Regions from separate parts of the Oleiphilus sp. HI0066 genome, predicted to be linked through region 2. Evidence: riboswitches for the same ligand, from Rfam matches in the RefSeq annotation. Region 2 holds a riboswitch; the other holds the start of a gene.
What was found. Region 2 has a riboswitch for cobalamin ahead of A3738_RS28180 (ribonucleoside-diphosphate reductase subunit alpha). Riboswitches for the same ligand answer to the same signal wherever they lie in the genome.
Positions count from the first base shown of each region.

Region 1: it holds a riboswitch for cobalamin, as region 2 does, so the genes downstream of both, A3738_RS32655 (cysteine-rich CWC family protein) here and A3738_RS28180 (ribonucleoside-diphosphate reductase subunit alpha) in region 2, are expected to answer to the same signal.

Region 1 covers NZ_LWFH01001222.1:54,836-59,053, forward strand. The annotation lists gene A3738_RS17115 (alpha/beta fold hydrolase) at 1-583, shown strand, start outside; gene A3738_RS17120 (hypothetical protein) at 1,341-1,676, shown strand; cobalamin riboswitch at 1,790-2,015, shown strand; gene A3738_RS32655 (cysteine-rich CWC family protein) at 2,177-2,398, shown strand; gene A3738_RS17125 (NAD(P)H-flavin reductase) at 2,411-3,184, opposite strand; gene A3738_RS17130 (LysR family transcriptional regulator) at 3,315-4,218, shown strand, end outside.
Region 2 covers NZ_LWFH01001822.1:3,293-7,510, forward strand. The annotation lists gene A3738_RS28180 (ribonucleoside-diphosphate reductase subunit alpha) at 1-2,621, opposite strand, end outside; cobalamin riboswitch at 2,786-3,007, opposite strand; gene A3738_RS28185 (Yip1 family protein) at 3,171-3,782, opposite strand; gene A3738_RS28190 (VF530 family DNA-binding protein) at 4,056-4,218, shown strand, end outside.

The DNA of each region.
Region 1 (4,218 bases), on a different contig from region 2:
TGATCAAGTTGCGTTTGTGAATGCTTTGATGGCGAAGCTAGATATCAAGAAGTTCCATTTGGTGGGCAATTCTATGGGTGGCGCTATCTCATCACTTTACGCAGCCCGTCATCCAGATCAAGTGTTATCGGTTACCTTAATCAGTCCAGCAGGTGTGCATACTCAGCCTTCGCAGATGGACGAAATTCTCGAGCAAGGGAGCAATCCTTTGATCGCAAAAACTGAACAAGACTTTTATCGGGTCTTAGAGTTTGTCATGGAAGTGAAGCCATTTATTCCCGATGCGATTGCAAAAGCGGAGGCTGAAATAGCGGTGTCTCGACTAGCGATCAACGAAAAGATTTTTAAAGACATTCGTTCAGACCTCACTAAAGGCTTAGACAAAGAATTCGTTAATATCACCGCGCCAACCCTAATCATTTGGGGAGAAGGAGATAAGGTGATTAGTGCCAAGAATATTGATGAATATGCGGCGCTGGTGAAGAACTCTAAGAAGGTTGTATTGCCTGGTATTGGTCACTTAGCAATGGTTGAAACACCAGAAAAAACAGCTGAACTAATGCGAGACTTTATCGGTAGCTAGACTCAAGCATTGATGAAATGAAGCCGCTATTGGGAAACTAGTAGCGGCTTTTTTTGTTTTGTGAGTGTTGTCTACGGTTAGGCATAAGTGGTTGTTGTTTTTAGAGGGTAACATCAGGCTCATTCTTCTGTTCCTGTCGGCGCTGGCCGACGGCAAGTCAGGGTCTTTGTTTCGCCAAAGACCCCAACACCCCAAAGGCGACCCGGATCGCTTACGCGCTCAACGCGATTATCCCTTCGTTCCATTGCGTCATTCCGGACAGCGAAGCGCGACAAGGTGAATTGCGCAACGCGCAAGAGAGGGAGCCCTGGGGTATCCGGAATCTACTTTGCGAATGCATGAAAATAGACAAGAGCAGACCTTGGCGGCTCTCTGAACACAATGCCCGCTTCAATAGGAAAGCGGACCTTCAGTCAGGAAAGAAATCTTGGTTTGCGGGCATTCACTTTCATGAGAAAGCGGTCATTCCAATTTGGTAGAAATACCTCCTAAACCGTCATTAGAGATCGGTTTAGTATTTGGCCGAGTTTTCTGGTCTAACTTTGACCTAGTTCAATTACCTAAACAGACATTGCAGACCTGAAAATCGCTTGTTTTTCGATGTGTGCTTAAAGATAGAAGCGCACTAAATGACTGAAGCTCAATGTTAGTAATAACAAAATGATCTTATCACCTGAGTACTTTTGATACTAAGGCATTCATAGTCGACTAAACTGACATAGACCGCTGATTAATATTCGGATTGTGGAGGAATACTATGTCTTGCTCAAACACTTCATCCCACCCTGATCACATTCATGGCCCAAACTGTGGACATACTGCGATTCGTCATGGCGATCATATCGACTATATTCATGACGGGCATCTACACCACCTTCATGAAGATCACTACGATGAACATACCATCGAGGTTAGTGACGCTAATCCAGATGGGTGTAAGCCTTTACACTCCTGCGGAGATCATGTTCATGGTCCAGGTTGTGGCCACGAAGCGGTGCCTCATGGAGATCACATAGATTATTTAGTGGATGGCAGGTTACACCACGTGCACAACGGGCATTGTGATGATCATGGTCCTATAGAACTGGTATAGATAGAGTCACAACGCTTCTTTAATTTGAATTGCTGAGTCATGGCGACTAGTGCTCCACTAGTTGCATAATTAGGCCAGTAAACTTATATTCAGTACCGCATTGGTTCACGCCTACTAAATAGATGCCTTAGGGTATCTACAGGTTGTGCTAAGAGGAAATCTGGTGAGAATCCAGAACTGACGCGCAGCGGTAATAGGGAACGAAAGCGACACGATTGGTATCTCATATAGATTAAGATCAGGCACTGGAAAGAGCTCCGGGAAGCCGTCGCCGTAGAAAACTAAGCTCAGCTTATTTGCCCTTAAGTCCGAAGACCTGCCAACGCAGTTCATCCACAAACTATTGGGTGAACTTTCATGCCTTCGCGATCATGAGGTATAGAAAGACAGGTTTTAGTTGCCTTAAGCAAGCTTAGTGTTACCGCTTATCTTGCCTCCTGTAGTTTCTTCTTTTTTCGCAAAGGACCGTTTACCGAGTTCAATTTGCGTTGTAAAGAAATATGCCGAACCATGAAGAAATCAAATGCCCCCGTTGTGGATCACCCTTTGAATGTAAAATGGGATCAATCACAATTTGCCACTGTAGCGATGTCCACTTATCTAGAGAACAAATGGCGTTTATTTTGGAACATTGGCAAGGCTGCTTGTGCCATGCGTGTTTGCTTGAGATTAAAACATTGTTACCAGAGAACCCTTCCTATAGGGCAAGGGCGTTGAACTGAACTGTCCAATTCCTAAATTGCTATTCGTCGTTCTCTAGGCGCGTATTCAAAAACATCGGAGTAGCAATTTGCTTCGTTAAGGCCTTTGGATTCAAGTTTATCGATAGTGCCGTATACCATTTGGGGCGATCCGCATAGATAAACCTTGGTATTGTCGAGGTCTTCAAAATCATGCTCAATCACCTCATAGATATAACCGGAGCGGCCATTCCATTCACTATTTTCTGTTTCTAAGATCGGCGTAAAGGTGAGGTTCTTATGTTGTTTTGCCCAGCCTTGAAATTGGTTTAGCAGATAGAAGTCGTCGATATGTCTATTCGACCAATAGATATTGATCAGTGCTTTAGGTTGTCTTGTAAGAGCCTCTTCGGTTAAGCATTTAATCTTCGCGATACCTGATCCCGAGGCGATCAATAGATGCCTTTGATTAAGGTTGGTTTGCAAAAAAGCCTGCCCCATCGGTAAGGTCACGGACACTGATGCCCCATCGATAAGACATTTTGTAAGGTGTTTCAATATTCTACCGGCTAACTCACTACCATTCTGAATATACAGTTGTATTCGACGAGCTTGGTTTGGGTCGCAACGATTCGCAATGGTATAAAAAAACGCTTGTGGTTCTCCATCATCATTTAGATCGAGTTCCAGCTGCAGATACTGCCCTGCATGATAATTCAGCGAGGTGCCGACGGGAGAAAGTAATTCAATCTCTAGGGTATCTTTGGTCAAGGGTTCTGCGCTCAAGACCTGACATTCGTGCGTAACTTTATTCGCAACTTTGTTCATATCAAAGCCATCATTACTATTTCAATAATCGAGTTCTAGCAAGTTTAGAGGACTTTTATGATGAGTAAAAATGGTATATTTTCACGTACCGATTAATATTTCTCATGCATGATGTTTGCTGAACTTAACGATGATTGAACGTACTCACCTTAGAATTCTGCACGCCGTTGAACAGAACGGATCATTAACGGCGGCTGCTAAAGCGCTTTGCGTGACGCAATCCGCTTTAAGTCACACGATGCGAAAGCTGGAAGATAATCTCGGCGCCGAAATTTGGTTTCGAGAAGGGCGCAGTTTGCGTCTCACTCAGTCAGGTCGTTATCTATTAAATATCGCGAATCGCGTGCTTCCCTTGCTAGATCATGCTGAAGAAAAGCTCAAGCAAATGGCGCAAGGTGAGCGAGGCACATTGCGAATTGGTATGGAATGCCATCCTTGTTATCAATGGTTGTTAAAAATCGTTTCTCCGTTCTTGGATGCGTGGCCAGATGTGGATGTAGATGTAAAACAGAAGTTCCAGTTTGGTGGTGTCGGCGCACTGTTAGATTACGAAATTGATCTATTGGTGACGCCAGATCCGTTTTATAAAAGCGGCCTAAATTTCACCCCTGTATTTGATTATGAGCAGGTCTTGGTTGTGCCTCGGGGGCACGATTTAGTTGGATGCCAATATGCAGAAGCAGAAGATTTAAGAGACCAGGTTTTACTGACCTATCCGGTCGCCACTGATCGACTCGATATTTATAGCCAGTTCCTTAATCCGGCGGGTGTCGTGCCCAGACTTCACAAAACCAGTGAGACGACCGAGATCATGTTACAGATGGTCGCTTGTGGGCGCGGTGTGGCTGCTCTGCCACGTTGGTTAGCAGAGGAGTATTGTAAAAAGCTTCCTTTAAGTGTGGTGCGTTTAGGTAGAGAGGGCATTGCCAAGCAGATATTCGTGGGGACGCGTGAAAGTGATGGCGATATTAAGTATCTCAATGCATTTATTGAAATGGCACGTGGCTACGAATATCCGATATCAACCGGTAAAA
Region 2 (4,218 bases):
CCTGAGGGTTCCGACATATAAAGATTCACGCTCTGTGCTTGATCAATCCATTTCTGACGACGTGCTGCCGCTTCCACTAACCAATGCGGTTCTATCTCGAAAGCAGTTGAATACAGTGCCTTGATGTTCTCTGGAATACGATCAATTTTCTTAACACTGCCATCGAAATATTTAAGATCATTGACCATCGCTGCATCCCAAAGATTTTCACGTTTGAGCGCCTCAACAAGCCATGGATTCACAACCGTAAATTCACCGGACAGGTTGGATTTAACAAATAGATTTTGATAGGTCGGTTCAATCGATTGCGACACACCAATAATGTTGGAGATCGTCGCGGTTGGCGCGATAGCCATCACATTTGAGTTGCGTATTCCCTCCTTTTTAATCTTCTGACGCAGGCCATCCCAATCTAAGGTTTGACTGTAATCACAAACGGTATAACGCTCGCCGCGCTCTTGGCTGAGTTTATAAAGCGAGTCGATAGGAAGAATGCCCTGATCCCATAGTGAGCCTTCAAAACTTTCATAGGCTCCACGTTCCTTTGCTAATGCACTCGAAGTTTCTAGTGCATAGTACGAAATAAGCTCCATAGATTGATCAGCAAAATAAACAGCTTCAGCACTCGAGTAAGGAATACCCAGTTTATATAAAGCATCCTGAAAACCCATTAAACCGAGGCCGATAGGACGATGTCGTAAATTAGATGCTTCGGCCTGTGGACATGCGTAGTAATTAATGTCGACCACATTATCAAGCATTCGGATAGCAGTTCGGATCGTCTTTTGGAGACGTTCTCTATCCAACTCGCCGTCCTGAATGTGATTCACAAGGTTGATAGAACCAAGATTGCACACGGCGATTTCATCTTCACTGGTATTGAGCGTAATCTCAGTGCAGAGATTGGAAGAATGCACTACGCCAACGTGTTGCTGCGGCGAACGAATGTTGCAAGGATCTTTGAAAGTAATCCATGGATGCCCAGTTTCGAATAGCATCGAGAGCATTTTACGCCATAGATCTAATGCGGGAATACGCTTAGAGAGTTTAATCTCCCCGATTTCAGCTTTACGCTCATATTCTTCATAACGCTTTTCAAATGCCTGACCAGTTAAGTCGTGCAGGTCTGGAACATCATTAGGAGAAAACAAGGTCCAATCTTGCTCCTCAAACACGCGCTTCATAAAAAGATCTGGAATCCAATTAGCGGTGTTCATATCGTGTGTGCGACGTCTCTCATCCCCTGTATTTTTTCTAAGATCGAGAAAGTCTTCGATATCTAAATGCCAGCTTTCCAAGTATGCACAAACGGCTCCTTTGCGTTTACCGCCTTGGTTCACTGCAACAGCCGTGTCATTTACAACTTTAAGGAACGGCACGACCCCCTGAGACTGGCCATTAGTTCCCTTGATGTGCGCGCCTAGCGAGCGAACATTAGTCCAATCATTACCCAATCCACCTGCCCATTTTGAGAGCAAGGCATTGTCACGCAAAGCGTCATATATACCGCTCAAGTCATCTGGAACAGTGGTCAGATAGCACGATGATAGTTGAGGTCTTAACGTTCCGGAATTGAACAAGGTGGGGGTTGAGCTCATATAATCAAACGATGACAAGAGGTCATAAAATTCAATTGCACGGGCTGTAGGGTCATCCTCATTTAGCGCGAGCCCCATTGCGACTCGCATAAAAAAGGTTTGCGGCAATTCAATACGCGTTTCTTCATGATGAATAAAGTAACGATCGTATAAAGTCTGTAACCCTAAATAGGTAAACTGGTTGTCACGCTCTGGTTTGAGCGCATCGGCAAGCATCTCTATATTGAAGGAATCTAACTTAGAATCGATAAGCTCTTCTTGAATGCCAAAACGGATGCCCGCTTCGAATATTTCAGCATACGCATTACTCGCATCTTCTATCGCAGCAGGCAAGTAAACATTCAATGCCTTACCCACCTCGCTCATTAACGAATCCAACAACAACCTTGCACTAACAAACGAATAATTCGGCTCTGACTCGATCAAAGGTCGCGCAGCCATAATAAGCGCTGTACCAATATCTTCCTCTTTAATGCCGTGATACAGGTTGCGATAGCTCGAATCTAATAAATGATCTGCATCAACGCCTTCAAGGCCTCTGCACACCTGAGAAATCAAAGCGCGAATACGACCAATGTTTAATGGCGCCTCAGAGCCATCATTGCGTTGCATTTTGAAGTGAGGATGTGCCTCTTCGCTAGGCTGTTGATCTTTACGCTGCTGAGCGTGCTCCTCACGGTACAAAACATAAGCCCGTGCAACTTTCTGCATCCCTTGGCGCATCAAGCCTAGCTCAACTTGATCTTGTATATCCTCGATATTGATCGAGCCGCCAGATGGATATTGCTTTTCAAAGCGACCATGAATACCACTTACAATCTGATCGGCAAGCTGCTTAACGTGGCTTGCATCCGCATGATCATGATCCTCTGCGGCCAATATTGCTTTGGTGATTGCGACTGCTATTTTGTCACTATTATATGAATCGAGAGTCCCATCGCGCTTGATCACTTTAAGCTGGAAATTAGAAGTGTTTGAGACTGGTTTGATATTAGGATCAGAGAGTGCATTTGGAGTTGTCATAATTAATTCTCATCGCGTTTCGGTCAACTAGACCAATAACCCTTCGCCATAAAAATCTATATGAACAGCACACACAGTGAGACAACCAATAAAGCTGCCATTGCCAATAATGCTGTCTTTCGATCACCCTATAGTCGCGAAGGTATGAAAGCCCATTTATCTTGTGATAAATGGGTTGCTTTGGCAGGTCTTCGGACTTATGGGCGTGTGTTAAATCTAACGATTATCCTACAGCGACGACTTCCCAGAATTTTACGTTCCAGTGCCTAATGCGTGTAGCTATCTTGCTTCGCATTATGTCGCTTTCGTTCCCAATTACCGCTGCGCGTCAGTTCTGGATTTTCACCAGATTCTCTCTTAGCACAACTAATTCAGAGACATTCTTACGTGTCTATTTAGTAGATGTGAACCAATGCAAAACACAATATATAGGCATTTTTAATAACAAACAACAATATATTGTTTAAAACAATGCCGGCTACGAATCTTAGGTATAAAAAAACCGCAAATCTCATGAGAGCATTTGCGGCTCGATTTAGTCTCTACCTATTATCCGCCAATAAATTCTGGCCCTATACCCAACGACCAAATAATTACCGTTGCGACACGCGTTGAGACAAGATAAACGAGCGCGACTGCGAGAATCGCCCCTTCGAAGAAAAACGCTCTATCTTCTGAAATACGCATCACGATCGGAAGACCCTTGTGTAGAAGAACCCCTGCGCATGCGGCAGCAAATACAAATACTAAGGCGTTGACCCAAAAGACAGGATATAACAGCGAAAAACCACCTAAAAACAGAGGCGTGCATGCGTATGCCATGAGTGCAATTCCGTTTGCAGCTTGCTCGTCATGCTCAGCTCCGTAGGTCTGAGCCATCCAGTCGATCATGTAGCCAATAAAAAATACTCCCAGCAGCATCGTTAGATATGTTAACCCGCACAAGAGGAATGCGCTGTCTGCGGTCAACTTCGTGACGGCCCCATCACCGATTGTCCAACCAACTACAGTGGTAGAATAATAAGCACACAGAGGCCCGATGGCGGCCAATATGCAGGTGTACGCGACAAAGATCCTTGTCGGCATGGAATGCTCTTTTTTGATTTCTTGCCACTCTCTAGTAGGGTGAGTGGCCAATCCAAACATATGTGAAAGCAACATAGTTAGCTCCTCCGCTGGGCTCCGTTCTTACAGTACATAAAGATAGTCGCAATCAGATTCACTTGTTTAGATCACTTTTACTTAAAGAAATGCTGTTTAGACGCTAAAGGAATACAAGCACTTAGTTAACTATGCTAATTCCCTCTTGCATAAGCGATTTCATGCATCACTTGCCGCAAGACCTCTACGCCACTTAAAATCTAGGCAATTTCAACGAACCGGCTGTTTTTAACTATAGTGTTTTGCATTCAACAAAAGGAAAACGACACTCACATGAGTCAGGAACAACCAAACAATCCTCTTCATGGCATCACGCTGGCTACGATTGTAGAAAAACTTTATGAGCATTATGGTTGGGATGGATTAGCGAGCCGCGTCAGTATCAATTGCTTCAAGAAAGATCCATCGATTAAATCATCGCTAAAATTCTTGCGTC